DNA from 3 places in the Streptomyces sp. NBC_00887 genome. Region 1 is predicted to be linked to each of the others. Evidence: predicted binding sites of a transcription regulator. Region 1 holds the regulator's gene; each other region holds the start of a gene.
The links. The regulator HrcA, encoded in region 1, represses chaperone genes, less so after heat shock. The targets are predictions, from matches to a motif close to TTNGCACTCNGNNNNNCNGAGTGCNAA.
Positions count from the first base shown of each region.

Region 2: the regulator HrcA is predicted to act here: its motif matches at 5,312-5,338, upstream of groES (co-chaperone GroES).
Region 3: the regulator HrcA is predicted to act here: its motif matches at 5,589-5,615, upstream of groL (chaperonin GroEL).

Region 1 is NZ_CP108788.1:7,345,755-7,355,796, reverse strand. It holds gene OG844_RS33480 (carbohydrate kinase family protein) at 1-795, opposite strand, end outside; gene OG844_RS33475 (MFS transporter) at 1,153-2,511, shown strand; gene OG844_RS33470 (adenosine deaminase) at 2,475-3,467, opposite strand; gene OG844_RS33465 (ribonuclease Z) at 3,478-4,386, opposite strand; gene OG844_RS33460 (histidine triad nucleotide-binding protein) at 4,435-4,794, opposite strand; gene OG844_RS33455 (16S rRNA (uracil(1498)-N(3))-methyltransferase) at 4,875-5,621, opposite strand; gene OG844_RS33450 (nitronate monooxygenase) at 5,618-6,691, opposite strand; gene dnaJ (molecular chaperone DnaJ) at 6,823-7,959, opposite strand; gene hrcA (heat-inducible transcriptional repressor HrcA) at 7,960-8,976, opposite strand; gene OG844_RS33435 (MBL fold metallo-hydrolase) at 9,142-9,864, shown strand; gene OG844_RS33430 (DUF3097 domain-containing protein) at 9,890-10,042, shown strand, end outside.
Region 2 is NZ_CP108788.1:5,118,306-5,128,347, forward strand. It holds gene OG844_RS23165 (WhiB family transcriptional regulator) at 119-448, shown strand; gene OG844_RS23170 (LysR family transcriptional regulator) at 546-1,436, opposite strand; gene OG844_RS23175 (MOSC domain-containing protein) at 1,517-2,185, shown strand; gene OG844_RS23180 (SDR family NAD(P)-dependent oxidoreductase) at 2,240-3,025, shown strand; gene groL (chaperonin GroEL) at 3,128-4,750, opposite strand; gene groES (co-chaperone GroES) at 4,849-5,157, opposite strand; gene OG844_RS23195 (polysaccharide deacetylase family protein) at 5,534-6,472, opposite strand; gene OG844_RS23200 (THUMP-like domain-containing protein) at 6,563-7,828, shown strand; gene OG844_RS23205 (hypothetical protein) at 7,829-8,491, opposite strand; gene OG844_RS23210 (serine/threonine-protein kinase) at 8,667-10,042, shown strand, end outside.
Region 3 is NZ_CP108788.1:5,435,715-5,445,756, reverse strand. It holds gene otsB (trehalose-phosphatase) at 1-479, shown strand, start outside; gene OG844_RS24845 (trehalose-6-phosphate synthase) at 501-1,877, opposite strand; gene OG844_RS24840 (glucosyl-3-phosphoglycerate synthase) at 1,934-2,884, opposite strand; SAM riboswitch class I at 3,038-3,165, shown strand; gene thrC (threonine synthase) at 3,183-4,478, shown strand; gene OG844_RS24830 (MoaD/ThiS family protein) at 4,506-4,781, shown strand; gene OG844_RS24825 (cold-shock protein) at 5,262-5,468, shown strand; gene groL (chaperonin GroEL) at 5,778-7,400, shown strand; gene OG844_RS24815 (DinB family protein) at 7,541-8,050, shown strand; gene OG844_RS24810 (glycosyl hydrolase family 28-related protein) at 8,227-10,042, shown strand, end outside.

The DNA.
Region 1 (10,042 bases):
CAGGGCCTCCACCTCGATGGCGGGCACCTCCGCGGCGGTGCCGGTCTCCCGGTCCACCGCGTACGCGCCTTCAGCGCCCAGGGTGACCACGACGAGGGGCACCCGTTCGGTCAGGGCGTGTGCGGCGGCGCGCGGGCAGTCGGTGCGGGTGTAGCGCATGGCTTCCTCGGCGTTGGGCAGGAAGGCCAGGCAGTGCCGCAGGTCGGGGAGGGCGTCCAGGTCCCAGCGGCCGGTCTCGTCCCAGCCGACGTCGGCGAAGACCAGGGCCCCGTCACGGGCCGCCCCGGCCACCCACGGCTCGCTGCGGCCGGGGGTGAGCGAGGCGATGGCCGCGCGGGCGCGCGGCGGGCAGTGCGGGAACGTCCGGCCGGGGCCCGGGGTGTCGGGGGCCGGCGCCTCGTGGCCGTGGGAGACCATCGTGCGCTCGCCCTCGTACGCCATGGAGACGGTGACCGGCGAGTGCCAGCCGGGAACCGTGCGCGACATCGACAGGTCGATGTGTTCGCCCTGTTCGAGGGCGTCCCAGCAGTACTCCCCGTAGTGGTCGTCGCCGAACGCGGCGGCAAGCGACGTACGCAGTCCGAGCCTGGCGAGAGCGGTGGCCATGTTGGCGACGCCGCCGGGGCTGGAGCCCATCCCCCTGGCCCAGGACTCGGTGCCGCGCACAGGTGCGCTGTCCAGGCCGGTGAAGATGATGTCCAGGAAGACCGTGCCCGTCAGGAAGACGTCGCAGGGCGGGTCCTGCGGGGCGCGCAGCCCGAGCAGCGGGTCGATGCCTGGATTACCTGTGCTCACCGTGCGCTCCCCGGCCGTGGCAGATCTGGACAGTGCGAGATCCGGCCAGTTTGCCCGATCCGCTCCCCCGGTCCGGGAGTCCACGCCATCTCGCACGCAGTGACCCTGACCTGCATAAACATGCACCGCTACCCGGTCAAGAATTGAATAAACTCAAAAGTGATCCAGATCACATCATGGCGACTTTCCGTCCGCTGTGCGCGCTTGATACAAATTGGCCCGCGAGCACCGTTCACGACAGTTGACGACGAGTGTCGCATCTCCCGCTTTTCCTCGCTTTACCCTCCCCTGCGCCACTCCTCGCATTGCCCTCCCCTGCCTTCTTCTGCCTCTTCTGGCATGTCTTCAGGAACGCCCATGCCCTCGCGCCCTCGCGCCGCGTGGCCCCTGGTCGCCGTGTTCACCGCCGGTTACCTCGCCGCCTATCTGCTCCCCACCATCGTCGGCCGCCTCAGCGCCTATCTGGGGCTGAGCTCCGCCCAGGCCGGACTGGTCGGCAGCGCCCTCCTGCTGAGCTCGGCCTCCGCCGGTTTCGCCCTGGCGGGGCGCGTCGACAGATACGGGGCACGCAGACCGGCGCGCATCGGGCTCGTACTGGCCGTGCTGGGCTACGGCTGCGCGGCGCTGACGGGTTCTGTGCCGCTGGTGGTCGCGGGTGTCGTCGTCGGCGGCTTCGGATCGGGCGCGGCGACCGCGGTCGCCGCGTCCGGCATCGCCGCCCAGAGCGATCCGCACCGGACCTCGTCCCTGGGGCTGCTCAGCGTCTCGGCGACGGCCGGTGCGCTCTACCTGACGATCCCTCACCTCGGCGGCGGGCACCGGCTCCCCTTCGCCTCGATCGCCCTGGTCGCGCTCCTCGTGTGGCCCGCCACCTCCAGGCTGGGCGGCTCCGTGCCCGCGGGTGGCGGCGCGCCGGTCTCCGGCCGGCTGCCGCACCGGCGGTCGGGGCTGGTGCTGGCGGGCGGAATGCTCGTCTGGTCCATGGCGCAGAACGCGCTGTGGGGCGTGAGCAGCCGGATCGGCGTCGTCCAGGTCGGGCTCTCCGAGGTGACCGTCGGCGCGGTGTTCGCCGCCGCGCTGGGAGCCGGGCTGCTCGGTGTCATGGGCGCCGGGATGCTGGGCGCACGGATCGGCCGCGCCGTACCGATCGGCCTCGGGACGATGATCATCGCCGCGAGCATCGTGCTCAGCTCGTCGGCCCGGGACCTCGGGGCCTTCGCGACCGGCGAGATCGTGTGGAACACCTTCTACCCGGTGGTCCTGTCGTATCTGATCGGCCTGGCCGCCTCGCTCGATGTGCGCGGCCGCTGGGCGGTCCTCGCCGGATCGGCGTCGTCCGTCGGCGTGGCCTGCGGTCCCGTCCTCGGCAGTGTGCTCTCCGCGCAGGCCGGCTACGCGGTGATGGGCGTGATCCTGGGGGCGGCCACACTGCTGGTCGCGGCCCCCGTCACGGCTGTCGCGCTGCACACCGGCGGGCGCCCACTGGTGCCGGGTTCGGTCAGGCGCAGGGGCGGTGCCCCGGCCGCGCTCCTCGCAGCGACGACCGGCAGCCTGTCCGGCGCTGTGCCCAAGCTGGGCGCGCCGGAGCAGGCCGTCACGGAGATCAGCGTTCCCGCGCTGCGCCGGAGGCGGCTGGTCAGGAGCGCGTTCCGGACGGCCGGCCCCGCGGGCGGGTCCGGTCAGTCGAACGCGTACGCCTCGACCTCGCCGAGGTAGCGCGCCCTGCGCTCCTCGTCGTGGTCGAGGAAGGCCGCCTCGAAGGAGTTGCGGGCCAGGGTGCGCAGCTGCTCGCGGTCCAGGCCCAGCGCCTCGTGGACGGCGTGGAAGGTGTCTCCGACGTATCCGCCGAAGTAGGCGGGGTCGTCGGAGTTCACCGTGCAGAGCAGCCCGGCGGCCATCATGGCGGGCAGCGGGTGGTCCTCCAGGGTGTCGACGGCGCGCAGCCTGACGTTGGACAGCGGGCAGAGCGTGAGCGGGATCCGCTCGGAGACCAGCCGGTCCACCAGCTCCGGGTCCTCCATGCAGCGCAGCCCGTGGTCGATGCGCTCGACGCCCAGGACGTCCAGGGCCTCGCGGATGTACTCCGGCGGGCCCTCCTCGCCGGCGTGGGCGACCTTGCGCAGGCCGAGGGCGGTGGCCGCCGCGTACACCTCGCGGAACTTCGCGGGCGGGTGGCCGGCCTCCGCGGAGTCGAGCCCGACGGCGGTGATGCGGTGGAGGTACGGCTTCGCGGCCTGAAGGGTCTCCAGCGCCGATTCCGCGGACAGGTCGCGCAGGAAGCACATGATCAGCTGGGTGGAGATGCCGTGCGTCTCCTCGCTGCGCTCCAGGGCCCTGCCGAGCCCCTCGATGACGGTGCCGATCGGGACTCCGCGGTCGGTGTGGGCCTGTGGGTCGAAGAAGATCTCCGCGTGGCGGACACCCTGGGCGGCGGCGCGGGCGAGGTAGGCGTCGGCCAGTTCGGCGAAGTCGTCCTCGGTGCGCAGCACCGCCATGAGCGCGTAGTAGAGGTCGAGGAAGCTCTGCAGGTCCTCGAACAGGTAGGCGGTGCGCAGCGCTTCGGTGTCCGCGAAGGGCAGGTCCACCCCGTTGCGTGCGGCGAGCGCGAAGGCCAGTTCCGGTTCGAGGGTCCCTTCGATGTGGAGGTGGAGTTCGGCTTTGGGGAGGTGCACAGTGTTCTCGCTACTGGTGGCGGGTGGGTAGGGGGACCCTGATCAGGTCCTGGGCGATGGTCAGTTCGCCTTCGAAGCCGGCTGCCCTGGCCTGGTGCTCGAAGGCCTCGGAGTCGTTGTAGCGCTGCGAGAAGTGGGTCAGCACGAGGTGCCGTACGTCTGCGTCCTTCGCCGCCCGGCCGGCCTGCCCGGCGGTGAGGTGGCCGTGGTCGGCGGCGAGGCGGCTGTCCTCGTCGAGGAAGGTCGACTCGATGACCAGCATGTCGCAGCCCTCGGCGAGGGCGTACACACCGTCGCAGAGCCGCGTGTCCATGATGAACGCGAACCGCTGGCCGCGCCGGCGCTCGGAGACCTCGTCGAGCGGGATGCCGCGCAGGACGCCGTCGCGCTGGATCCGTCCGACGTCCGGCCCGCCGATGTCGTGCTCGGCGAGCTTCTCGGGCAGCATGCGCCTACGGTCGGGTTCGGTCAGGCGGTAGCCGTAGGACTCGACCGGGTGCGAGAGCCGGTGGCTGTCCAGCGTGTACGCGTCCGTGGTGGCGAGGACGCCGTCGGCGGCGACCGGCACCTCGGTGAGCTCGACGGACTCGCGGTAGGCGGTCGCGTACCGCAGGCGGTCGAAGAAGTGCTGTCCGCTCGCCGGGAAGTGGGCGGTGACGGGGTGCGGGACCTGGTCCAGGTTGATCCGCTGGATCACCCCGGCCAGGCCCAGCGAGTGGTCGCCGTGGAAGTGCGTGACGCAGATCCGGTTGATGTCGTGCGCGGCGACGCCCGCCCGCAGCATCTGGCGCTGCGTGCCCTCCCCCGGGTCGAAGAGGATGCCCTCGCCGTCCCAGCGCAGCAGGTAGCCGTTGTGGTTGCGGTGGCGCGTCGGGACCTGGCTTGCGGTGCCGAGGACCACCAGCTCTCGTACGGACACGGTGTGCGGCTCCTAGGGCCTCTCGTTCGGATCATGCGACGAAAGACCCTAGCCGGGGGGCCACTGCATCCCGCGTCCGCCCAGGACGTGGGCGTGCGCGTGGAAGACGGTCTGTCCCGCACCGGCACCCGTGTTGAGGACGATGCGGTAGCCGGTCTCGGTGATCTTCTCGTCGGCGGCGACCAGCCCGGCCTCGCGCAGCACGTCGGCGGCGATCTCCGGCTCGGCCGCGACGAGGGCGGCGGCGTCCGGGTAGTGCGCCTTCGGAATGACGAGAACGTGCGTGGGGGCCTGAGGGTTTATGTCGCGGAAGGCGACGGTCGTGTCGCTCTCGCGGACGATGGTCGCCGGGATGTCCCCCGTAACGATCTTGCAGAACAGGCAGTCGGTCTGCGGCTCTCCCGCCATGGCCCGGCCTCCTCGGTCGCTGGTGATCGTGATCGGTACACCGGCATGCTATCCGTCCGGACCAGCCGGGCGGCCGGACCTCAGCTCCAGCGCCCGGTGCGTCCCATCAGCAGGGCTGCAGCGGCCGTCCCGGCGGTCGAGGTCCGCAGCACACTGGGACCGAGCCGGTACGGTGGCGCGCCGGCGGCGGCGAACGCGGCGAGCTCCTCGGGGGAGACCCCGCCCTCCGGTCCCACGACGAGCACGATCGAGCCGCCGGCGGGGAGTTGCGCGGTGGCGAGCGGCTCGCTGCCGCTGTCCCGGTCCTCGTGCAGGACTCCCGCGAAGTCCGCGGCGGCCAGCAGCGCGGCGACCTGCTTGGTCGTCATGGCCTCGGCCACCTCGGGGAACAGCACCCGGCGGGACTGCTTCCCCGCCTCCCGAGCCGTGTTGCGCCACTTGGCCAGGGACTTGAGGCCGCGTTCGCCCTTCCACTGCGTGATGCAGCGCGAGGCCTGCCACGGCACGATCGCGTCGACTCCCGTCTCCGTCATCGTCTCGACGGCGACCTCACCGCGGTCGCCCTTGGGAAGTGCCTGGACGACCGTGATGCGGGGCGTGGGTGCGGGTTCCTCGTTCACCGTGGCGAGGTCCGTGACGACGAGCCGGTCCTTGCCCTCGGCCGCACGCACGACGCCTTCCGCCCAGCGGCCGCGCCCGTCGGTCAGGACGACGTCCTCACCGGCGTGCAGGCGCTTCACGGACACGGCGTGCCGTCCCTCGGATCCTTCCAGGACGAACTCCGGCCCGCTGGGCATGCGTTCGACAACGAAGACCGGTGCCGTCACTGTGCACTCCTCCCGCTCACTGCCGCCCATGCGGCGTCCGTTTCGGTGGCGAGCAGTTCCACGAGTTCCCCGGCGGGCAGCTCGCGTGCCATCCGGTGGCCCTGGCCCGCCCACAGCGCCATGCCCTGGGCGTCGCCGGCCTTGGCCGCCGCCTTGCGCAGCCCACTGGTCAGGTGGTGCACCTGCGGGTAGGCGGCGGGGGCGTACGGGCCGTGCTCACGGACGAAACGGTTGGCCAGCCCGCGCGCGGGGCGGCCGGAGAACGCCCGGGTGAGAGCCGTAGTGACGAACAGCGGGTTGGTCAGGGCCTGCTTGTGCAGCAGGTGCGCCCCGGACTCGGGGCAGGCCAGGAACGCCGTGCCGAGCTGTGCCGCGTCGGCGCCCGCGGCGAGCACGGCCGCGATCTGGGAGCCGCGCATCAGCCCGCCGGCCGCGACGATCGGCAGCTGTACGGTCTCGCGGACCTGGGCGACGAGGGAGAGCAGCCCGGTGCCGGTGAGGCCCGCCTGTGCGTCGTCGTGGTGCGTGGACTGGTGGCCGCCCGCCTCGACGCCCTGTACGCAGACGGCGTCGGCGCCCGCCCACTGCGCGTTCCGCGCCTCCTGCGGGGAGGTGACCGTCACGACGGTGAACGTGCCGGCGCCGGCGAACGCGTCGAGGGTGTCGCGGGCGGGGCAGCCGAACGTGAAGGAGACCACGGGTACCGGATCCTCCAGCAGTATCGCGACCTTGGCCTCGTAGCCGTCGTCGCCGCTGGAGTCCGGGTCGCCGAGCGGAGTCTCGTACCAGGCGGCCTCACCCGCGAGCTGGTGGCGGTACACCTCGACGGCGCTGGGGTCGGCGAGCGCCTGCTGCGGCATGAAGAGGTTGACGCCGAACGGCTGTCCGGTCAGCCCTCGCAGCTGTTTGACCTCGTTGTACATCCCGTCCGCCGTCTTGTAGCCGGCGGCGAGGAATCCGAGCCCCCCGGCCTCGGCGACGGCCCCGACGAGCTGCGGGCAGGAGACGCCGCCCGCCATCGGGGCCTGCACGATCGGATACCGGCAGAGATCGGTCAGCGCCAAGGACATGACGGCATCGTGCCACGTCCCGTGCGGCGTGCCGAATCAGCCATTTCCCGCCGGGCGTACGGCCCGCCGCCGAACGCCGCACCGCCCGTCGGAGAACCGGCGGGCGGTGCGGGTGAAGCTCGGAATCCGGCTCAGCGGCCGTTGAAGGCGTCCTTCAGCCGGGAGAACAGCCCCTGCTGCCCCGGCTGGAACTGACCGGTGGGCCGCTCCTCGCCGCGCAGCTTCGACAGCTCCCGCAGGAGGCGCTCCTGCTCGGGGTCCATCTTCGTCGGGGTCATGACCTCGACGTGCACGATCAGGTCGCCGCGCCCGCCACCGCGCAGATGCGTGATGCCACGCCCGTGCAGCGGAACCGACTGGCCGGACTGGGTGCCCGGCCTGATGTCGATCTCCTCCAGGCCGTCCAGCGTCTCCAGCGGCACCTGGGTGCCGAGCGCCGCGGCCGTCATCGGGATGGTGACCGTGCAGTGCAGGTCGTCGCCGCGCCGCTGGAACACCGCGTGCGACAGCTCGTGGATCTCGACGTACAGATCGCCGGCCGGACCTCCGCCGGGGCCGACCTCTCCCTCGCCCGCGAGCTGGATCCGGGTGCCGTTGTCGACACCTGCCGGGATCTTCACGGTGAGGGTGCGCCGCGAGCGGATGCGGCCGTCACCGGCGCACTCGGGACACGGCGTCGGCACGACCGTGCCGAAGCCCTGGCACTGGGGGCAGGGTCGCGAGGTCATGACCTGGCCGAGGAAGGACCGGGTGACCTGGGAGACCTCGCCACGGCCGCGGCACATGTCACAGGTCTGGGCGGAGGTGCCGGGTGCGGCGCCCTCACCACTGCAGGTCGTACAGACGACCGCCGTGTCGACCTGAATGTCCTTGGTCGTGCCGAAGGCCGCCTCGGAGAGGTCGATCTCCAGCCGGATCATCGCGTCCTGGCCGCGCCGGGTGCGCGAACGGGGTCCGCGCTGCGACGCCGTGCCGAAGAACGCGTCCATGATGTCGGAGAAGTTGCCGAAGCCACCCTGTCCGAATCCGCCCGCGCCACCGCCTCCGGAGGCGGACAGCGGGTCGCCGCCGAGGTCGTAGACCTGCTTCTTCTGCGGGTCCGACAGCACCTCGTAAGCGGCGTTGATCTCCTTGAACCGCTCCTGGGTCTTCGGATCCGGGTTGACATCCGGGTGCAGCTCGCGGGCGAGCCTGCGGAATGCCTTCTTGATCTCGTCCTGAGATGCGTCGCGGCGCACGCCGAGTACGGCGTAGTAGTCCGTGGCCACTTACGACTCCGCCAGGATCTGTCCGACGTAACGTGCCACTGCGCGTACCGCTCCCATCGTTCCGGGGTAGTCCATGCGGGTCGGTCCGACCACGCCGAGTTTGGCGACTGCCTCGTCGCCCGAACCGTAGCCGACCGCGACGACGGACGTGGAGTTGAGGCCCTCGTGGGCGTTCTCGTGCCCGATACGTACGGTCATGCCTGAGTCCTTGGCCTCACCGAGCAGCTTCAGCAGCACGACCTGTTCCTCCAATGCCTCCAGCACCGGCCGGATCATCACGGGGAAGTCGTGCCCGAAGCGGGTGAGGTTGGAGGTGCCGCCGATCATCAGCCGCTCCTCCGTCTCTTCGACCAGAGTCTCGAGAAGTACGGAGAGCACCGTCGAAACGGTCCCCCTGTCCTCGTTCTCGAAGGACTCCGGCAGATCCTGCACCAGTTGCGGGACGTCCGCGAAGCGGCGTCCGACGACCCGGCTGTTGAGCCGGGCCCGCAGATCGGCGAGAGAGGTCTCACCGAATGGAGCAGGACAGTCGATCATACGCTGTTCGACCCGGCCGGTGTCCGTGATCAGTACGAGCATCAACCGGGCGGGGGCGAGCGACAGCAGTTCGACGTGCCGCACCGTCGAGCGGGTCAGCGAGGGGTACTGCACGACGGCGACCTGTCGGGTCAGCTGCGCGAGCAGCCGCACCGTACGGCCCACGACGTCGTCGAGGTCGACCGCCCCGGCGAGGAAGTTCTGAATGGCCCGGCGCTCCGGCGACGACAGGGGCTTGACGCCCGCGAGCTTGTCGACGAAGAGCCGGTATCCCTTGTCCGTCGGGATACGCCCCGCACTCGTGTGCGGCTGGGCGATGAAGCCCTCGTCCTCCAGCACCGCCATGTCGTTGCGGACGGTTGCCGGGGAGACCCCGAGCTTGTGCCGCTCCGTGAGCGCCTTGGAGCCGACGGGCTCCTCGGTGCCGACATAGTCCTGGACGATGGCGCGCAGCACTTCGAGTCTGCGTTCGCTGAGCATCGCGCACACCTCCAGCTGTGGTTCTCCGGTGCCTGCCTGGCACTCTGTGCATTCGAGTGCCAGCAATCCCCCCGGTCAGTGTACGGGGGCGGAGTGGGCGGAGGGCAAGGGCGACCGGCCACGCCGTCGCGGGACTGCGCAGGTCGTTGCCGATAGCGTCGCCGCATGGACGCCTCTTGGGAAGAGTACGGCTGGGAGCGGTTGGGCAACGTCGCGGGGCGCCGGCGCCTTCCCGTCTGGGACGCGACGGCCGCACTGGTGGCCGGGACCGGGGGCGCGCTGCTCTACGACACCGGCTCGACGCTCCGGGAGGGCGCCGAACTGCGGACCCGGGCCGAGGGGCTGCTCGGCCGGAGGGTGACGCATATCGCACTGAGCCACCCGCACTTCGACCATGTGCTCGGCACCGCTGCCTTCGCCGGGGCGGAGGTCTACGGGGCGGTCGGCACGAGGGAAATGCTGGGGCGCTGCGCGGAGGAGCTCCGCGCGGACGCGGTGCGCCACGGAATGCACGAGCACGACGCCACCGTGGCGACGGACGTCCTGGTGGCCCCCCGGCACGAGGTGAGCGGTGAGTGGACGCTCGACCTGGGCGGTGGCCTCCAGGTGCTGCTGGCCAACGTGGGGCCCGGCCACAGCGGTCACGACCTCGCGGTGCTGGTGCCGGGCTCTCCCGTGGTGGTGCTCTGCGGCGACCTGGTCGAGGAGTCCGGCGAACCGCAGGCGGGTCCGGACGCGGTCCCGGCCCGCTGGCCCGCCGCGCTGGACCGGCTGCTCGCCCTGGGCGGCGAGGAGGCGCTGTACGTACCGGGGCACGGGGCCGTCGTGGACGCCGCGTTCGTACGGGCGCAGCGCGATCGGCTGGCTGCTCGGTTCGGCGTGTCCTGAGGGGCCGGCGATCTATCGTCGTGCCATGCGCAGCTACCAGCCGGACCTGACCCCGCCGTGGAAGCGGTCCGCTCCCGTCCCCGAGGTGCCCGCCGAGCCCGATCTGGTCGTGGAGGAGGTTGCCACCGGTTTCTGCGGTGCGGTGATCCGGTGCGAGAGGACGGCCCAGGGGCCGACG
Region 2 (10,042 bases), 2.2 Mb from region 1:
ATCAGTCATATTTACATCTACTAACACCGTAGATGTACGGTCGGGACTCCGGTCACCGACGGTCAATGACGGTCGAGGATGCCGTTTCCGACTCAGCAAGGTTTCGAGGGGACACGCAATGGCAGATTTCTCCCGCCTTCCCGGACCCAACGCAGATCTGTGGGACTGGCAGTTGCTGGCCGCCTGCCGTGGGGTCGACAGCTCTCTGTTCTTCCACCCGGAAGGAGAACGCGGGGCGGCACGGAGCGCTCGCGAGACCTCGGCGAAGGAGGTCTGCATGCGCTGCCCGGTACGCGCCGAGTGCGCGGCACACGCCCTGGCGGTACGGGAGCCCTACGGCGTATGGGGCGGCCTGACCGAGGACGAGCGCGAGGAGCTCATGGGCCGCGCCCGCAACCGTCTGATCTCGGCCCACTCGGCCGCCACCCAGGGCCCCGGACACACCTGACACCCACGACGTACCGGTCGACGCAGAAACGTTTCTTCACCTCTGGCGCACCCTCCGCCCGGACGCGGCGCACCGGGTGCGGCGGGCGTCGGCCCGCTCAGCGCGCGGCCGCCAGGGACAGCTGATCCAGGGTGGCCGCCACCGCCGGGACCCGGGCCAGGTCAGGCAGGGTCAGCGCGACGATCTCCCGCTCCACGGCGGGCTCCACCGTGACGGTGCGGGCCCCCTTGGGGCGTACCGACTCGATCGCCAGCTCCGGCAGGACGGCAACGCCGAGCCCCGCCCCGACCAGGCCGATCACCGCCGGGTAGTCGTCCGTCGCGAAATCGATCCGGGGGGTGAATCCGGACGCCTCGCAGACCTCCACCAGCTGACGCCGGCAGCGCGGGCAGCCCGCGATCCACGGCTCGTCGGCCAGCTCGCCGATGCCCACGGAGTCCGCCCCCGCCAGCCGGTGACCCTCGGGCACCAGGCCGATCAGCCGGTCCGCGAGCAGCGGGCGCACCACCAGGTCGTCCCACTCGCCGCCGGGCGCCCCGTAGCGGAACGCCAGAGCGATGTCGCAGTCCCCGTCGCGGAGCATCTCCACCGACCTCGGCGGCTCGGCCTCGACGAGCGAGACGCGGGTGCCGGGGTGCGCGGCACGCAGGGCCGCCAGGGCGCCCGGCACGAGGGTGGAGCTCCCGCTCGGGAACGAGACGAGCCGTACCCGGCCGGCCCGCAGGCCTGCGATCGCGGCCACCTCCTCCTCCGCCGCGGTCAGGCCCGCGAGGATGCCGGACGCGTGGCGCACCAAGGCCTCACCGGCCTGGGTGAGCCTCATCTCGCGCCCGGTGCGGATCAGCAGCGGGGTACCCGCCGAGGACTCCAGGGCCTTCATCTGCTGGCTGACGGCGGGCTGGGTGCAGCCCAGGTCGCGCGCGGCGGCGGAGAACGAACCGGTGGTGGCCACGGCGCGCAGGACACGGAGATGACGGGCTTCGATCACCCCTCAACCATAAGCGAGTCTTGAGGGATCAGCCGATTTATCATGAACATCTTTGAGGGTCGAGTGGTTAGCGTGTTCGCATGAAGCTGCTGACTGTGAATCTGGGACGCCCCGAGGCGTCCGAGCACACCCAGGGCCCCGACGGGCTCACGGGAATCGACAAGCGCCCGACCGGCGGCCCCGTACGGGTCTGCGACCCGGGCCCCAGGGGCACGGGCGGCAGTGGTCTGGCCGGTGACAGTGTCTGCGACCTGCGGTTCCACGGCGGCTCCGACCAGGCGGTGTACGCCTTCGCCCGCGAGGAGCTGGACACCTGGGAGAAGGAGCTGGGCCGCACCCTGCCCAACGGCACGTTCGGCGAGAACCTGACGACCCTCGGCCTGCCGGTGAGCACCGCCAGGATCGGGGAGCGCTGGCGGGTCGGCGGCGAGCTCCTCCTGGAGGTGACCTCGGGCCGCATTCCGTGCCGTACGTTCGCGGGTCACTTGGGCGAGAAGGGCTGGATCGCCCGGTTCACGCGCGCGGCGGCCACCGGCGCGTATCTGCGCGTGATCGAACCGGGGACGATACGTGCCGGGGACCCCGTCGCGATCGTGCACCGCCCGGACCACGAGGTCACCGCAGCACTGGAGTTCCGGGCGGTCACGACCGAACGGGGGCTGCTGCCGCAGCTGTTGGCCGCCGGGGACGCACTGCACCCGGAGGCGCTGCGCCAGGCGCGGGAGTACGTGGCGAAGCACGGGTCGTGACCATCCCCCGGGCGGATGAACGGCCCGTGGTCACCGGGCACTAACGTGCCGCGTATGACGACTGCACTGATTACGGGCGCGACGGCGGGGATCGGGGCCGCCTTCGCACGGCGGCTCGCGGGTGACGGGCACAATCTGGTGCTGGTGGCGCGTGACACCGAACGGCTGCGGGTCCAGGCCACGGAGCTGCACGACCGGCACGGCATCGAGGCGGAGGTCCTGAGGGCCGACCTGTCCACCGACTCGGGGATCGAGGCGGTCGAGGCGCGCCTGGGGGACCGCCAGAACTCCGTGGACCTGCTGGTCAACAACGCCGGGTTCGGCAACAAGGGCCGCTATCTGGACGTTCCCATGGCGGCCGAGCTGACCATGCTGAAGGTGCACTGCGAGGCCGTGCTGCGGCTGACCTCGGCAGCGGCAGCCGGGATGCAGGAGCGCGGACGCGGCGGGGTGGTCAACGTGGCCTCCGTGGCCGCCTTCCTGCCCCGGGGTACGTACGGGGCGTCGAAGGCATGGGTCGTGCAGTTCACCCAGGGCGCGGCCAAGGACCTCGCGGGGTCGGGGGTACGCCTGATGGCCCTGTGTCCCGGCTTCGTACGGACGGAGTTCCACGAGCGGGCCGGCATGGGGACGGGCAACATCCCGGACTGGATGTGGCTCGACGCGGACAAGCTGGTCTCGACGGCCCTGGCCGATCTGGCCCGGGGCAAGTCGGTGTCGATTCCCGACCCACGGTACAAGGCGCTGATGGGCCTGGTGAAGGTGGCACCGCGGGGTCTGCTGGGCGGGGTGACGTCCCGCGCGGGTCGCACGTACGGCCCCAAGTACGGATCCGAGTAGCGGGCGGGCCGGGCGGTGCCCCCGGCCGGGCGAGCGCGAAAAGACCGAGGCCCGGTGCCCCCGCGACGGGGGTACCGGGCCTCGGTGGTGTACCGGGTCGTACTAGTGGGAGTGTCCGTGCCCGTGACCGGCGTCGGACTCGTCCTCGGCCGGCTTCTCGACGACCAGGGTCTCGGTCGTGAGCAGCAGCGACGCGATGGACGCGGCGTTCTCCAGGGCGGAGCGGGTGACCTTGACCGGGTCGATGACGCCGGCCTTCACCAGGTCGCCGTACTCGCCGGTCGCGGCGTTGAAGCCCTGGCCCTTGTCGAGCTCGGCGACCTTCGCGGTGATGACGTAGCCCTCGAGGCCCGCGTTCTCCGCGATCCAGCGCAGCGGCTCGACGGCGGCGCGGCGCACGACCGCGACACCCGTGGCCTCGTCGCCGGTCTTGCCGAGGTTGCCCTCGAGGACCTTGACGGCGTGGACCAGAGCGGAGCCACCACCGGAGACGATGCCCTCCTCGACCGCGGCGCGGGTCGCGGAGATGGCGTCCTCCAGACGGTGCTTCTTCTCCTTGAGCTCCACCTCGGTGGCAGCACCGACACGGATCACGCACACGCCGCCGGCCAGCTTCGCGAGGCGCTCCTGGAGCTTCTCGCGGTCCCAGTCGGAGTCCGTGGACTCGATCTCGGCCTTGATCTGGTTGACGCGGCCCTTGACGTCGGCGGACTCGCCGCCGCCGTCGACGATGGTCGTGTCGTCCTTGGAGACGGTGACGCGGCGGGCGGTACCCAGCACGTCCAGACCGGCCTGGTCGAGCTTGAGGCCGACCTCCTCGGCGATGACGGTCGCACCCGTGAGGGTGGCGATGTCGCCGAGCATGGCCTTGCGGCGGTCACCGAAGCCCGGGGCCTTCACCGCGACGGCGTTGAAGGTGCCACGGATCTTGTTGACGACGAGGGTGGAGAGCGCCTCGCCCTCGACGTCCTCGGCGATGATCAGCAGCGGCTTGGAACCACCCGACTGGATGACCTTCTCCAGCAGCGGGAGCAGGTCCTGGATGGAGCCGATCTTGCCCTGGTGGATCAGGATGTACGGGTCGTCGAGGACGGCCTCCATACGCTCCTGGTCGGTCACCATGTACGGGGACAGGTAGCCCTTGTCGAAGGCCATGCCCTCGGTGAACTCGAGGTCCAGACCGAAGGTGTTGGACTCCTCGACGGTGATGACACCGTCCTTGCCGACCTTGTCCATCGCGTCCGCGATGAGCTCGCCGACCTGTGCGTCCTGCGCGGAGAGCGCGGCGACGGCGGCGATGTCGGACTTGTCGTCGATCGGACGGGCGGTCGCGAGGAGCTCCTCGGACACGGCCTTGACCGCGGCGTCGATGCCCTTCTTCAGGGCTGCCGGGGACGCGCCCGCGGCGACGTTGCGCAGACCCTCGCGGACGAGTGCCTGGGCCAGCACGGTGGCGGTGGTGGTGCCGTCACCGGCCACGTCGTTGGTCTTGGTCGCCACCTCCTTCACCAGCTGGGCACCGAGGTTCTCGTACGGGTCGTCGAGCTCGACCTCGCGTGCGATGGTGACACCGTCGTTGGTGATGGTGGGAGCGCCGAACTTCTTGTCGATGACGACGTTGCGGCCCTTGGGGCCGATCGTCACCTTGACCGTGTCGGCAAGCTTGTTGACGCCGCGCTCAAGGGCGCGACGGGCGTCCTCGTCGAACTTCAGAATCTTCGCCATGGGCTGTACTTCCCTCTCGAACGAACTGCGCCCCTCGCCGCCCGGCTAGGTATTTCGCAGGGGGCCAGGGGCGCAGAACACAAGCAAACGTGGGTGAATTACTTCTCGATGATCGCGAGCACGTCGCGAGCCGAGAGGACGAGGTACTCCTCGCCGTTGTACTTCACCTCGGTGCCGCCGTACTTGCTGTACAGAACGACATCGCCGGTCTTGACGTCGAGCGGAAGGCGCTCGCCGTTCTCGAAGCGGCCCGGGCCCACGGCCAGGACGACGCCCTCCTGGGGCTTCTCCTTGGCGGTGTCCGGAATGACCAGGCCAGAAGCCGTGGTCTGCTCGGCGTCGAGCGGCTGGACCACAATGCGGTCCTCGAGCGGCTTGATCGCAACCTTGGAGCTGGTGGTCGACACGATCCGGTCTCCCCCTTCGGAGATCTCACGGGGTTTAACAGTCTGTGGGTGGCGACCAGGTCGATCCGTCGTCGCGGGTGCCGGACCTGCCCTGTCGCGCAGTGGTGCTGGCACTCTCCAGTGGGGAGTGCCAGACCTGAGACTATGACCGCGATTAGCACTCGGTCAAGCGGAGTGCCAATTCACCACCCGCGCGTGGCGGGGTGACCGGACCTCCGGGCCGCACGGGGCCCGGTGCCGAACGGGATTCCGCACCGTCGCCGTACGGACAACGCGGGGGCGTGCCGCGGCGTTCCGCACCTCCAGGACGGCTTACGCGGAGAGCGGCGGCGACGCCCACGCACCGCTCCAGGGGCACGCGCGGGACCGGAACCTCTCAGACGTAGTCCTCCAGCCTGGCCACGGCGTACCCCTTGTCAGTGATCGTCTTCATGACCTGGCGGACCATGTCCGCCATGGATCCCTTCCAGTCCGCGCGCCCGCGGAAGTGGGTGAGGATGATGTCGCCGGGGTGCAGGTCCCGGTCCCACTCCCGCCATTCCATGTGGTCGGGGAAGGCCTCCGCGTTCCACAGGGGCACGGCCTCGACTCCGCAGGACTTCGCGATGCGCAGGGTGTCGCGGTTGTAGTTGCCGTACGGCGGCCGGAAGAGGGTGGGCCGCTTCCCGAAGTACTTCTCGATCTTGTCCTGTTCGCCGCAGATCTCCCGCCGCTGATCGGCCTTCGAGAGCCCCGGCAGATAGCGGTGGTTCAGCGTGTGGTTGCTGAGGGTGACGCCGCGGGCCTGCATCTCCTTGAAGTAGCCGTAGTTGTCGCTCGCCAGGTAGTCGCTGAGGAAGGCGCTGTACGGGATCTTCAGCTCCGTCATCATGCGCAGCAGTTCGGGGTCCTTCTCCGCACCGTCGTCCATCGTCAGGAAGACGATCCGCTCCTTGGTCGGAACGGTGGTGAAGACCGGCGGCAGTCCTTCCCCGCCCTCGACCTCGAAACCCTTTCGGGTGGTGATGCGTGGCTTCACGGCGGGCGGCGCCGGGGCGGCCAGGGGGACCTTGGCCAGCCCCCACTTCTTCGCGGCGGCCGCGCGGGCGGCCCGCTCCCGCTTCAGCCGCTCGGCATAGGTGTCGACCGCGGGGGCCGGCCCCGCCTGGGCGCCCGCGCCCGGCTGCCCCGCGGCCGGTTTCCCCCGCGCGCCCCCGCCGCCGGACTCCGCCGCACACCCGGAGGCGACGGCTGCGGCCAGCAGGGCGATCAGAACGGCACAGACCGTTCTATGGTGCTTTGTAGTCTGCTTTTCGTTTTGTCGTACTAGCTGCATGGCGCCGCATCCTGCCAGCCGGTCACCGGCCTCCTCCCGCGACACCTCCACCGGAACCGCCGCGTCCCCCGGCTGGCTCACAATGGACTCGTGAACGCCGCCCACTCCCCCGACGATCCCGCCGATCCCGCAGGCCCCGCCGGTCCCGCAGAGTCCGCCGGTCCCGCAGATCCGCTCGTGGCCTTCGCCGCTCTGCGCAGCCCCGAGGGCACGGCGCTCCTGGACGAACTGCGCGACTACGACCCCGCCCGGGAGCTGGCCACGGCCACCCGGCTGCGCCGCTCCCACCCGGCCGGCCTGGTGTCGGCCGCGCTGGGCCAGGCGCGGCTGCGGCAGCGGGCTGCGGCGAAGTTCGGTGCCGAGGACGCGTACCGGATGTTCTTCACCCCGAACGGAGTGGAACAGGCGACCCGGACCTCGGTCGCCACCTACCGCGCCGCACGGTTCGCCGGCCTCGGCGGCGTGCGGAGCGTGGCCGACCTGTGCTGCGGGATCGGCGGGGACGCGATCGCCCTCGCACGGGCGGGGATCTCGGTCCTGGCCGTGGACCGCGACCCGCTGACCGCCGAGGTCGCCCGCGCCAATGCCGAGGCGCTCGGCCTCGACGGCCTCATCGAGGTGCGGTGCACCGACGTCACGGAGATCGACACCTCCCCGTACGACGCGGTCTTCGTCGACCCGGCCAGGCGTGGCGGGCGCGGCAGGATCTTCGACCCCGAGGCGTACTCGCCGCCGCTCTCCTGGGCGACCGCGGCCGCGCTGAAGGCCCCCCGCGCGGCGCTGAAGATCGCCCCCGGTGTCCCGCACGAGGCGATCGGACCGCAGGCGGAAGCCGAGTGGATCTCGGACGGCGGTGATGTGAAGGAGGCCGTGCTGTGGTTCGGCGAGGGCTTCACCCCGGGTGCCTTCCGGGCCACCCTGCTGCCCTCCCGCGCCACCCTGGTGGCCGCAGCCCCGCTCCCCGCACCGCCCGTCGGCCCCGTCGGACGCTTTCTGTACGAGCCCGACGGCGCCGTCATCCGCGCCCATCTGGTCGCCGACATCGTGGAACGGTGCGGTGGCAGGCTGGTCGACGAGACGATCGCGTACGTCACGAGCGATCAGCCGTACGACTCCGACTGCACGGCCGCGTACGAGATCACCGATGAGCTGCCCTTCAACATGAAGAAGCTGAAAGCCCTGCTGCGGGAGCGGAAGGTCGGCGTCCTGACCGTCAAGAAGCGCGGATCGGCGGTCGAACCCGAGGAACTGCGGCGGAAGATGAAGCTCCAGGGGCCGCATGCGGCCACCGTGTTCCTCACCCGGGTGGCCGGCGCCCCGACGATGCTGATCGGGCACCCCGTGAAGCAGCCCTGATCAGTGGCGGGCGCCGCCGTCCACCCGGACCGGCGGCTCGGCCGGCGCCCCCATCAGCACCCCCACCACCCAACGGCGGTGGGCGAACGCCTTGACGACGCCGATCAGTCCGGTCAGCCAGGCGACGAGCCCGAGCCCCATCAGGAACGCCACCATGCCGTACGTCTCCTGGCCGGCCCTGGCCGTGGCCGGGACGATCACGCAGGTGTACAGGCCCACCGCACACAGCAGGTACGACGTCAGCATCCAGAGCAGTCCGGCCACGGGCCGGCGCAGCGGTACGTCGCCCACCGGGTCCCGGTCGAGCCCGCCCCATTGCGCCAGCAGCCGGCGCACCCGACGGTCCCTGCGCACACCGAGAGCGACGAAGACGGCCGGGGGAACCAGCAGGCCGCCACCGACGATGACGCAGACGAGGCCCATGAACGTGCTGATGACGTCGGAGGACTCCTCGAAGGTGAGCATCGCTGTGCCGACGAACGACCAGCCGAGCGCGGCAAGTCCCGCCCACAGCCACAGCATTCCCAGCCGGCCCGGCCCGATGTGCATCCTGACGAGCTCGCCGAGGACCAGCGCCCTGTCCCGCAGCAGGGCGTCCCGGTCGGGCCAGGAACGCATCTCCACGGGCGGCGGTGGAGGCGGCAGCGGGGAACGGGGTGGCATGGACAAGACACTACCCAGAGGGTGAACGGACCCGTGACCCGCTCCGACTCCCGCAGTGGGAAACGGAATCGCGACGGCCGACGCGCAACCGGCCGGACCCGCCCGGCCGTCCCAGGTTCCGGATACAGTACGGCTCGTTTCGAGTCCAACCAGGCCGGCCGGGGGCAGCAGCACGATGAGTCATCAACACCAGGAAAGCGACGGGGTCTTCCAGCCGCTGGAGGAGAGCGATCCGCGGACGGTGGCCGGCTACCGGCTCACCGCGAAGCTCGGTTCCGGCGGGATGGGCAAGGTCTACCTCTCGTACACGCCGGGCGGACGGCCCGTCGCGATCAAGGTGATCCGGCCGGACTTCAGCGAGGACGCGGAGTTCCGCCGGCGGTTCCAGCAGGAGGTGCAGGCCGCCCAGCGCGTGCAGGGCCTGTACACCGCGCCGGTCATCGACAGTGACACCGACGGCGGCCGGCCCTGGCTGGCCACCGCGTACGTGCCCGGCCCGTCCCTCGCGGCGGCCGTCGGCGAGCACGGGCCGCTGCCCGTGCCCGCCGTGCTCCTGCTGGTCGCCGGGATCGCCGAGGCGCTCCACGTCATCCACGGCGCGGGCATCGTCCACCGGGACCTGAAGCCGTCCAACGTGCTCCTCGCCGCCGACGGGCCGCGCGTCATCGACTTCGGCATCGCCCGCGCCGCCGACGCCACCTCGCTGACCGGCAGCGGTGTCACGATCGGGACCCCCGCCTTCATGTCGCCCGAGCAGGCCTCGGGACGGCAGGTGACCGCGGCGACCGACCTCTTCGCGCTCGGGCTCGTCGCGGCCTATGCGGCAACGGGCTCCCCCGCCTTCGGCGAGGGCGCCTCGCACGGCGTGCTGTACCGGATCGTGCACGAGGAGCCGGATCTGACCGCGGTCCCCGAGCAGTTGAAGGAGCTCGTCACCCGGTGTCTGGCCAAGGCACCGGAGGACAGGCCCTCGGTCACCGAGGTGATCGAGCTGTGCCGCACCGCCAACAGTGAGACGCAGCTGCGCCGTCCGGAGGACTGGCTGCCGCGCGCGGTCGCCGCCGACATCAGCGGCCGGACCGCGGCACCCGCCCCGGACCGGACCCCGCCGCCCCCGACCGTGGCACCGACCGCCCCGGCAACGGCCCCCGCGACGCACCCGCCGACCGCCCCGGCCGCCCAGGTGACCCCGCAGCCCCCGACCGTCACGGCGGCCCCGGCGCCCGGCGCGTACGGGTACCCGACACCTCCGCCGTCCGCAGGGCACCAGCAGCAGCCGGTACCGGGCTACGGCTACCCCGTTCCCACCCAGCAGCCCCAGCAGCATGCGCAGCAGCCCGGCGGGTACGGCTACCCGACCGGGCCCCACGCGTATCCGACGGCGCAGGTACCGCCCGCCGGACCCGCCCGTCCCAAGAAGCGCACCGGAAAGTTCGTCGCGATCGGGCTGGCCGCCGCGCTGCTCATCGGCCTCGGCGGTGGCCTCGCCGCCTACGAACTGCTCGACGGCGACGGCAGCGAGGACAAGGGGAAGCAGGCCCAGGCGGACGG
Region 3 (10,042 bases), 1.9 Mb from region 1:
GCGTCCTGCACGAGGTCGGTGCCTGGCACGGCACCTGGATCGAGGAGAAGGGGCAGGCCGTCGCCGTACACACGAGGCGGGCCGACGACCCGCAGGCGGCGTTCGAATCCCTGCGCGAACCCCTCGGGCACCTGGCCGCCCGGCACGGGCTGATCGTCGAACCGGGCCGCCTCGTCCTGGAGCTGCGTCCGCCGGGCATGGACAAGGGAGTGGCACTCGCGGAGTACGTACGGGAGGCCGACGCCGAGTCCGTCCTGTACGCCGGGGACGACCTGGGCGACCTCGCCGCGTACGCAGCCGTCGAGAAGCTCCGCGCCGAGGGGCCGGACGGCACCCCGGGCCTCCTGGTCTGCAGCGGCACCGAGGTTCCCGAACTCGCCGAGCGTGCCGACCTGCTGCTGCCGGGCCCGGCGGCCGTGGTGGGCCTGTTGGAGACCCTGGCGCGGCACCTGGGAAAGCCGAAAGGCGTCCAGGGGTAGGTCCTGGGGACCCCCCAGGACCTAACCCCGGAGCGCGTCCAGCTGGTCCAGGAACCACTGCTGCGGCGGCAGTGCGGTCGCCGCGGCGGCCAGCCGCTTCGTGCGCGCGCTCCGCTCGTCGGCCTCCATCGTCAGCGCCTCGTGCAGCGCCGCAGCCGTGGCCGACACGTCGTACGGGTTGACCACGACGGCGTCCTCGCCGAGCTCCTCGTACGCCCCCGCCTCCCGCGACAGCACCAGCGCGCAGCCGTTGTCGGAGACGACCGGGACCTCCTTCGCGACGAGGTTCATGCCGTCGCGGATCGGGTTCACCAGGGCCACGTCCGCCAGCCGGTACGCCGCGAGCGAGCGGGCGAAGTCGTCGTCGACGTGGAGGATGACCGGGGTCCAGCCCTCCGTGGCGTACTCCGCGTTGATCCTGTCGGCGACGCGCTGCACCTCGGCGGTGTAGTCGCGGTACACCGCGAGGTCCTGCCGGGAGGGGTAGGCGAACGCCACGTGCACCACCCGCTCGCGCCATTCGGGGCGCTCCTCCAGCAGGGCGCGGTAGGCGTGCAGCCCGCGGACGATGTTCTTGGAGAGCTCGGTGCGGTCCACCCGCACGATCGTCCGCCTGCCCGGGCCCACCTGCTCCCGAAGCGTCTCCATCCGCTCGTCCACGTCCGCCTCGTGGGAGCGGCGGCGCAGGAAGTCCGCGTCGGCGCCCAGCCCGTGCACCCCGATCCGGGTGCGGCCGGTGCCGCCCAGGACCTCCGTGCAGCAGCTGATGAACGCGTCCGCCCAGCGGCGGGTCAGGAACGCGGCCCGGTCGGCACCCAGGATGCCGCGCAGCAGCTGCTCGCCGATGTCGTCGGGCAGCAGCCGGAAGTAGTCGACGGGGGCCCACGGGGTGTGCGAGAAGTGGCCGATCCGCAGATCGGGGCGCAGCTCGCGGAGCATGCCGGGCACCAGCGACAGGTGGTAGTCCTGGACCAGGACCGCCGCGCCCACGCCCGCCTCCTCGGCGAGGGCCTCGGCGAAGGCGCGGTTGTACGCCTCGAACGACGCCCACTGCCGCCGGAACTCCGCGTCGAACACCGGCTCCAGCGGTGTCTGGTAGATCATGTGGTGGACGAACCAGAGCACCGAGTTGGCGATGCCGTTGTACGCGTCGTCGTGGACTCCGGCGTCGATGTCGAGCATGCGGACGCCGGGCTCCGACAGGCCTCGCCGGACCGCCTCGCGGTCGCCGTCGCCCAGGGCCGCGCACACCCACAGCTTGTCCTCGACGGCGCTCAGACCGGAGACGACGCCGCCCCCGCCGCGCTTCGAGTCGAGCGTGCCGTCCTCGCGCAGCGCGTAGGACACGGGGCCGCGGTTGGACGCGACGAGGACCTGGGCAGAGTGCTCGGAGACCATGTACCCGAACCTAGCCCGTTCGGGAAGCCGCCAAACGCGAAGCCCACCGCGAAACGTCACGCCGCGTGGCGGGACGCGTACTCCGTGATCTCCCGCATCGGCGGCCGCTCCTCGGTGTCCACCGCATGGGTGCGCGGTACGAAGCCGCTCTCGCCCCGCTCGAACTGGGTGAGTACGGGGCGCACCAGATGACCCCGGGAGAGCCGCAGCTGGGCGGTGCGGTAGATCGCCGCCGCCATGCGGCCGAGCGCCTGGCCGTCCTGGTGGCGGTGCTTGCGCACGCCGACGTCCACCTGCGCCAGCGCGTCCAGGCCCACCGTGTGCAGGGCGTCGACGAGCAGGCCCAGCTCCACTCCGTAACCGACGGGGAAGGGGAGCCGTTCGAGCAGGGAGCGGCGTACGGCGTACTCGCCGCCCAGCGGCTGGACGAAGCCGGCCAGTTGCGGCCAGTGCAGGTTGAGCAGCGGGCGTGCCACCAGTTCGGTGACCCGGCCGCCCTGGCCTGCGGCTTCTCCCAGTGGGCGGTCGTACATGGCCTTGACGAACTGGACCTCGGGGTCCGTCAGCAGGGGACCGACGATCCCGGAGACGAAGTCCGCGGAGAAGTCCTTGAGGTCGGCGTCGATGAAGCAGACGATCTCACCGCTGGTCACCAGCAGTGACCGCCACAGCACCTCGCCCTTGCCGGGTACGGCCGGTATCCGGGGGAGTATCGCGTCCCGGTGCACCACCCTGGCACCCGCCCGGCGGGCCACTTCGGCGGTGGCGTCGGTGGAACCGGAGTCGATCACCACCAGTTCGTCGACGAGCCGGACCTTCTCCATCAGCTCGCGCCGGATCTCCTCGACGATCGCTCCGACCGTCGCCTCCTCGTTCAGGGCGGGCAGGACGACGCTCACCCGGGCGCGGCGCGGATCCCTCGCGCGCGCGGCCGTGAGGCGGTCGAGCGGGCGGTCGTCGGCCGACCAGGAACGCCTGGTCAGCCAGCGTTCCACCTCTTCCAGCACGGTCGATACTCCCTGTATGTGATCCATCTCGCGGTTCGGACGACTATCTCAATCGTCCAGGGCTTCGGTTACAGTCTTGAACAACGCGGATGGCCCTCGCATGTCGGGGTCGGTCCGCGAATAAATGCCCGGATCGATGGTCCGGTGCCATAGCGCTCATCCAGAGGGACTGAGGGAACGGCCCGTTGAAGTCCCGGCAACCCCCCTGCCGACCGCGAGGTCACGGTGGGGAAGGTGCCAATTCCGTCTTGTGGCGAAATACGCCGCAAGGAAGATGAGGAGAAAGGGCTCCGCCATCATGTCTGTTCAGACAGTTGCAGCGAACACCGATTCTTCTGCCGTGGACCTTGGTTCCGCCGCAGCACTTTCCTGCCGCGAATGCGGCGAGCGTTTCGAGCTCGGTCCCATTTTCGCCTGTGCGTCCTGTTTCGGGCCGCTCGAAGTGGCGTACGACCTGCCGAGCGGCTCCCCGGAAGAGCTCAAGAAGCGCATTGCCGAAGGCCCCGACAACATCTGGCGCTATGCGCCGCTGCTGCCCGTTCCGGCCGATGTCGCGAGCAAGCCCAACATCAACCCCGGCTTCACGAAGCTGGTCAAGGCCGACAACCTCGCCCGTGAGCTGGGCGTCACCGGCGGTCTGTACGTCAAGGACGACTCCGGCAACCCGACGCACTCCTTCAAGGACCGTGTCGTCGCGATCGCCGTCGAGGCCGCCCGCGCCTTCGGATTCACCACTCTGTCCTGCTCCTCCACCGGCAACCTCGCCGGTGCGGTGGGCGCCGCGGCGGCCCGTGCCGGCTTCCGCTCGTGCGTGTTCATCCCGCACGACCTGGAGCAGGGCAAGGTCGTCATGGCCGCGGTGTACGGCGGCGAACTGGTCGGCATCGAGGGCAACTACGACGACGTCAACCGCTTCTGCTCGGAGCTCATCGGCGACCCGCTCGGTGAGGGCTGGGGCTTCGTCAACGTCAACCTCCGCCCGTACTACGGCGAGGGCTCCAAGACCCTGGCGTACGAGATCTGCGAGCAGCTCGGCTGGCAGCTGCCCGACCAGATCGTCATCCCGATCGCGTCCGGGTCGCAGCTCACGAAGATCGACAAGGGCCTGCAGGAGCTGATCAAGCTCGGCCTGGTCGAGGACAGGCCGTACAAGATCTTCGGCGCCCAGGCCGAGGGCTGCTCCCCGGTCTCCACCGCCTTCAAGGCCGGACACGACGTCGTACGGCCGCAGAAGCCGAACACGATCGCCAAGTCCCTCGCGATCGGCAACCCGGCGGACGGCCCGTACGTCCTGGACATCGCCCGGCGCACCGGCGGTGCCGTCGAGGACGTCGACGACGAGCAGGTCGTCGACGCGATCAAGCTGCTGGCCCGCACCGAGGGCATCTTCGCGGAGACCGCGGGCGGTGTGACGGTCGGTGTGACGAAGAAGCTGATCGACGCCGGTCTGCTGGACCCGACGCTGACCACCGTCATCCTGAACACCGGTGACGGCCTGAAGACGCTGGACGCCGTCGCCCCGACGACCGGCCTGTCGGCCACGATCCGGCCGAGCCTGGACGCGTTCCGCGACGCGGGCCTCGCCGCCAGCTGACCACCCGAGACCGAAGGAAGGCACCCCATGAGCGTCAAGGTCCGCATCCCCACCATCCTCCGCACCTACACGGGCGGTCAGGCCGAGGTCCCGGCCGAGGGCACGATCCTCTCCGAGGTCATCGAGTCCCTGGAGAAGAACCACCCGGGCATCGCCGCCCGCGTCCTGGACGACCAGGGCAAGCTGCGCCGCTTCGTGAACGTGTACGTCAACGACGACGACGTGCGCTTCGAGGGCGGCCTGCAGACGGCGACCCCGGACGGCGCCGGTATCTCGATCATCCCGGCCGTCGCCGGAGGCTGACCCGTCGAGCACCGTGCCGGGGGCCGACCCGCCGAGCACGGTTGCCGGAGGCCGAGCCTCCTGTACGACTTCACAGCGTGAACACCGTTGCCCCCTCCGCAAGAGAAGCGGAGGGGGCAATTCTGCATGGTTGAGCGCGGTACAGTTGGGGAAGCCCCCTCCGCTGCCTGTGCCGCCCGCATATGAGAATGCGCCCGGTCGCGATGAGAAGCAGCCAAAGTACGTGAACCCCTTGCGCCATAAGTGGCCTTTGTCAGGCCCGACTTGCCCTGGAATCTCATGAGTTCGACCTATCCGGGCGTTCACCTGTGCCCAGAATTCTCGTCCGATTGCCCTGTTGCAGAGGGCAGTTGGGCAGATACATTCGGCCGCGGTCGACGCGTTCCGGCGCACGCCACCCTCTCCTGTCGGAGGGTGAGTTCTGACCCAGGGCCCGCGAAGTGCGGTCCTGTGCAAGGGCCAGTAATAGGGGAGTTAGGCATGGCTCAGGGCACCGTCAAGTGGTTCAACGCGGAGAAGGGGTACGGCTTCATCGCGGTCGACGGTGGTGCGGATGTTTTCGTCCACTACAGCGCGATCCAGATGGACGGGTACCGCACCCTCGAAGAGGGTCAGCGAGTTGAATTCGAAATCTCGCAGGGCCAGAAGGGGCCGCAGGCGGACATGGTCAAGCTCGCCGTCGGCTGAGCTCGGCGCGGTCGGCCAACGACACTACTCACACACGCAGGGCCCGTACCCGGAAGAGGGTACGGGCCCTGCGTGCGTACCGCGCGCCCCCCGGCGGTTGTCCACATCTGGAGGGGGACGCTTGCACTCGCAGGGGTCGAGTGCTAATCATTGGCGTTAGCACTCTCCAGGTGAGAGTGACAGAAACTTGGACCGGGCCGGTGAGGCCCGCAGGCTCACGGGGCAAGGAACCGCTGAGCACGCTGGCCGTCCGTCGCGGGCGCCTCTCGGTCCGGAGAAATCCACCCCTGTCCGGGAGGACCACTTCACATGGCCAAGATCATCGCGTTCGACGAGGAGGCACGGCGCGGTCTCGAGCGCGGGATGAACCAGCTCGCCGACGCCGTCAAGGTCACCCTCGGCCCCAAGGGCCGAAACGTCGTCCTCGAGAAGAAGTGGGGCGCGCCCACGATCACCAACGATGGTGTTTCCATCGCCAAGGAGATCGAGCTCGAGGACCCGTACGAGAAGATCGGTGCGGAGCTGGTCAAGGAGGTCGCCAAGAAGACGGACGACGTCGCCGGCGACGGTACGACCACCGCAACCGTTCTCGCCCAGGCGCTCGTCCGCGAGGGCCTGCGCAACGTCGCCGCGGGTGCCAACCCGATGGCTCTCAAGCGTGGCATCGAGAAGGCCGTCGAGGCCGTCTCCGCCGCTCTGCTGGAGCAGGCGAAGGACGTGGAGACCAAGGAGCAGATCGCTTCGACGGCCTCCATCTCCGCTGCCGACACCGAGATCGGCGCCAAGATCGCCGAGGCGATGGACAAGGTCGGCAAGGAAGGCGTCATCACCGTCGAGGAGTCCCAGACCTTCGGTCTGGAGCTCGAGCTCACGGAGGGTATGCGCTTCGACAAGGGCTACATCTCGGCGTACTTCGCGACCGACATGGAGCGTATGGAGACGTCGTTCGACGACCCGTACATCCTGATCGTCAACTCCAAGATCAGCAACGTGAAGGACCTCCTTCCGCTGCTCGAGAAGGTCATGCAGTCGGGTAAGCCGCTGCTGATCATCGCGGAGGACGTCGAGGGCGAGGCCCTGTCGACCCTGGTCGTCAACAAGATCCGTGGCACCTTCAAGTCCGTCGCCGTCAAGGCTCCGGGCTTCGGTGACCGCCGCAAGGCCATGCTCGGCGACATCGCCATCCTCACCGGTGGCACCGTCATCTCCGAGGAGGTCGGTCTCAAGCTCGAGAGCGCCGGCGTCGACCTGCTCGGCAAGGCCCGCAAGGTCGTCATCACCAAGGACGAGACCACGATCGTCGACGGAGCGGGTGACAGCGACCAGGTCCAGGGCCGCGTCAAGCAGATCCGTGCCGAGATCGAGAACTCCGACTCGGACTACGACCGCGAGAAGCTCCAGGAGCGCCTCGCGAAGCTGGCCGGCGGCGTGGCCGTCATCAAGGCCGGCGCCGCGACCGAGGTGGAGCTCAAGGAGCGCAAGCACCGCATCGAGGACGCGGTGCGCAACGCCAAGGCCGCCGTCGAGGAGGGCATCGTCGCCGGTGGTGGCGTCGCGCTGCTGCAGGCCACGGCCGTCTTCGAGAAGCTCGACCTGACGGGTGACGAGGCCACCGGTGCCAACGCCGTCAAGCTCGCGCTGGAGGCCCCGCTCAAGCAGATCGCCGTCAACGGTGGTCTCGAGGGTGGCGTCATCGTCGAGAAGGTGCGCAACCTGCCGATCGGTCACGGCCTCAACGCCGCGACCGGCGAGTACGTCGACATGATCGCCGAGGGCATCATCGACCCGGCGAAGGTCACGCGCTCCGCCCTGCAGAACGCCGCGTCCATCGCCGCGCTCTTCCTCACCACCGAGGCCGTCATCGCCGACAAGCCGGAGAAGGCCTCTGCGGCTGCTCCGGGCGGCATGCCGGGCGGTGACATGGACTTCTGATCCCCTGGGATCAGCAGCTCCACGCAGTACCTGTACGACGCCGGCCCCCGGGATTTCTCCCGGGGGCCGGCGTCGTCGTGTCCCCGGGCCGGTACCGGATACTGACGGCCCCTGCAGCCGTCCACGAGGAGCGCACAAGGATGACCACCGACCCCCGTACCGGGCCGCCGAGTTCCGGCGACGAGCGCGAGACCCTGCGCGCCTTTCTCGACTACCACCGAGCCACCCTGGCCATGAAGTGCGAGGGGCTGGGCGACGAGGAGCTGCGGCGGCAGTCGATGCCCCCGTCCACCCTCTCGCTGCTCGGACTGGTGCGGCACATGGCCGAGGTGGAACGGGCCTGGTTCCGCCGTGTGTTCGAGGACAACAGGGCGCCCATGGTCTGGTCCGACCGGATCGACTTCCAGGCGGCGTACGACGCGAGCGCCTCGACCAGGAAGGAGGCCCTCGGCGCCTGGGAGGCCGAGGTGGAGAACTCGCGCCGGATCGAGAGGGAGGCCGGGTCCCTGGACGTGCTGGGCCTCCAGCCGCGCTGGGAGAAGGAGGTGTCCCTGCGGATGGTCATGGTGCACGTGCTCCTGGAATACGGCCGCCACAACGGGCACGCGGACCTCCTGAGGGAGGGCGTCGACGGCACCGTGGGGGCCTGAGCTCCACCGGGGGGCCGAGCGCGGACCGGCTGCTCTGCGCACGAACAGTCAACGCAAAAACATGATGCGACTTTGCACGTACTCATCATCAGTCAGAAAGGTTCTGGCAGAGCTCTTGTGGTGGTGCCGTGGCGCGCCCTACTGTCGCCCCACCTTCCGAGAGAAACGGGCTTGCGATGTCACGGAACATCACGGTCGCCGCGTTGACCGCCGCCGTTGTCGGACTGGGCGCCCTGAGCGGCGCCCCCGCGGCCATGGGCGCGGAGGGAGAACGGGCCCCCGCGCCCGCGGTGACGCGTGCCGCCCTCGATCCGGCGCTGGTCGCCGGCCGCGGCGCCGAGGTCCCCTTCGCCGAGCAGGAGGCGGAGAACGCCGCCACGAACGGAACGGTCATCGGCCCCGACCGCACCGCGTACACGCTGCCCGCCGAGGCCTCCGGCCGTAAGGCGGTCAGGCTGACCCCGGGCGAGCACGTTGAGTTCACGCTGCCGGGCGCCGCCGACGCGATCACCGTGCGCTACAGCATTCCGGACGCGCCGGGCGGCGGCGGCATCACCGCACCGCTCGATGTCGCCGTGAACGGCAAGAAGCGCTCCACGATGACGCTGTCCTCGCAGTACGCCTGGCTCTACAACCAGTACCCGTTCACCAACGACCCCGATGCCGGGCTGCTCCATCCGGACTGGTGGATCACCGAATGCGCCTGTGTCCCCAGCGGGACGACACCCGCTCCGACGATCACCAAGCCGTTCCGCCCGAACCACTTCTACGACGAGCAGCGCCTGCTGCTGGGCAGGAAGTACGGCGCGGGGGACACCGTACGGCTCACGGTCCCGGCCGGCAGCCGTGCCGCGTGGACCGTCATCGACGTACTCGACTCCGAGCTCGTGGGCCTCCCGCACATCGAGCTCCGGGCCGCGAACGTGCTGGCCTTCGGGGCCGATCCGTCCGGGCGGCGGGACTCCGCGGGAGCCATCGACCGGGCCATCGCCCACGCCAAGCGCAAGAACCTCCCCGTGTACATCCCGCCGGGCACGTACCAGGTCAACCGCCACATCATCGTCGACGACGTCACGATCAAGGGGGCCGGCAACTGGTACACGAAGATCAAGGGACGCGAGATCGCCCTCGACACCCCGGCCGCGGACGGCTCCGTCCACACGGGCGTCGGCTTCTACGGCAAGGACGCGGCCGAGGGCGGCAGCCGCAACGTCCATCTGTCCGGCTTCGCCATCGAGGGCGACGTGCGCGAGCGCATCGACACCGACCAGGTGAACGGCATCGGCGGTGCGATGAGCGACTCCACCATCGACGGGCTGCACATCCGCCACACCAAGGTCGGCATGTGGTTCGACGGCCCGATGTCGAACCTGAGGATCACGGACAACGTCATCGTCGACCAGATCGCCGACGCCATCAACTTCCACGGCGGGGTGACGGGTTCGACGGTCGCCCACACCTTCGTACGCAACTCCGGCGACGACGGCCTCGCGATGTGGTCGGAGAAGAACGCCAACACCGGCAACACCTTCACCCGCAACACCGTCCAGAGCCCGGTCCTCGCCAACGGCATCGCGATCTACGGCGGTACGGACAACACGGTGTCCGGCAACCTCGTCGCCGACCCCGTGCGCGAGGGCAGCGCCCTGCACGTCGGCGCACGCTTCGGGGCGGAGGCGTTCGAGGGCCGGCTGGATCTCACCGACAACACGACGGTCCGCGCCGGTACGTACGAACTGAACTGGAACATCGGGCTCGGGGCCATCTGGTTCTACGCCCTGGACCGGGACATCGACGCCGACATCCGGGTCACGGGGAACAACTACCTCGACAGCACCTACAACGCGATCATGCTGGTCACGGACTGGCCGGTGAAGGACACGTACAGGATCCGCGGCGTCCACTTCAAGGACATCAGGGTCGACGGCACGGGTACGTCGGTGGTCAGCGCCCGCGCGGCGGGCTCGGCGACCTTCGAGAACGTGGACGCGC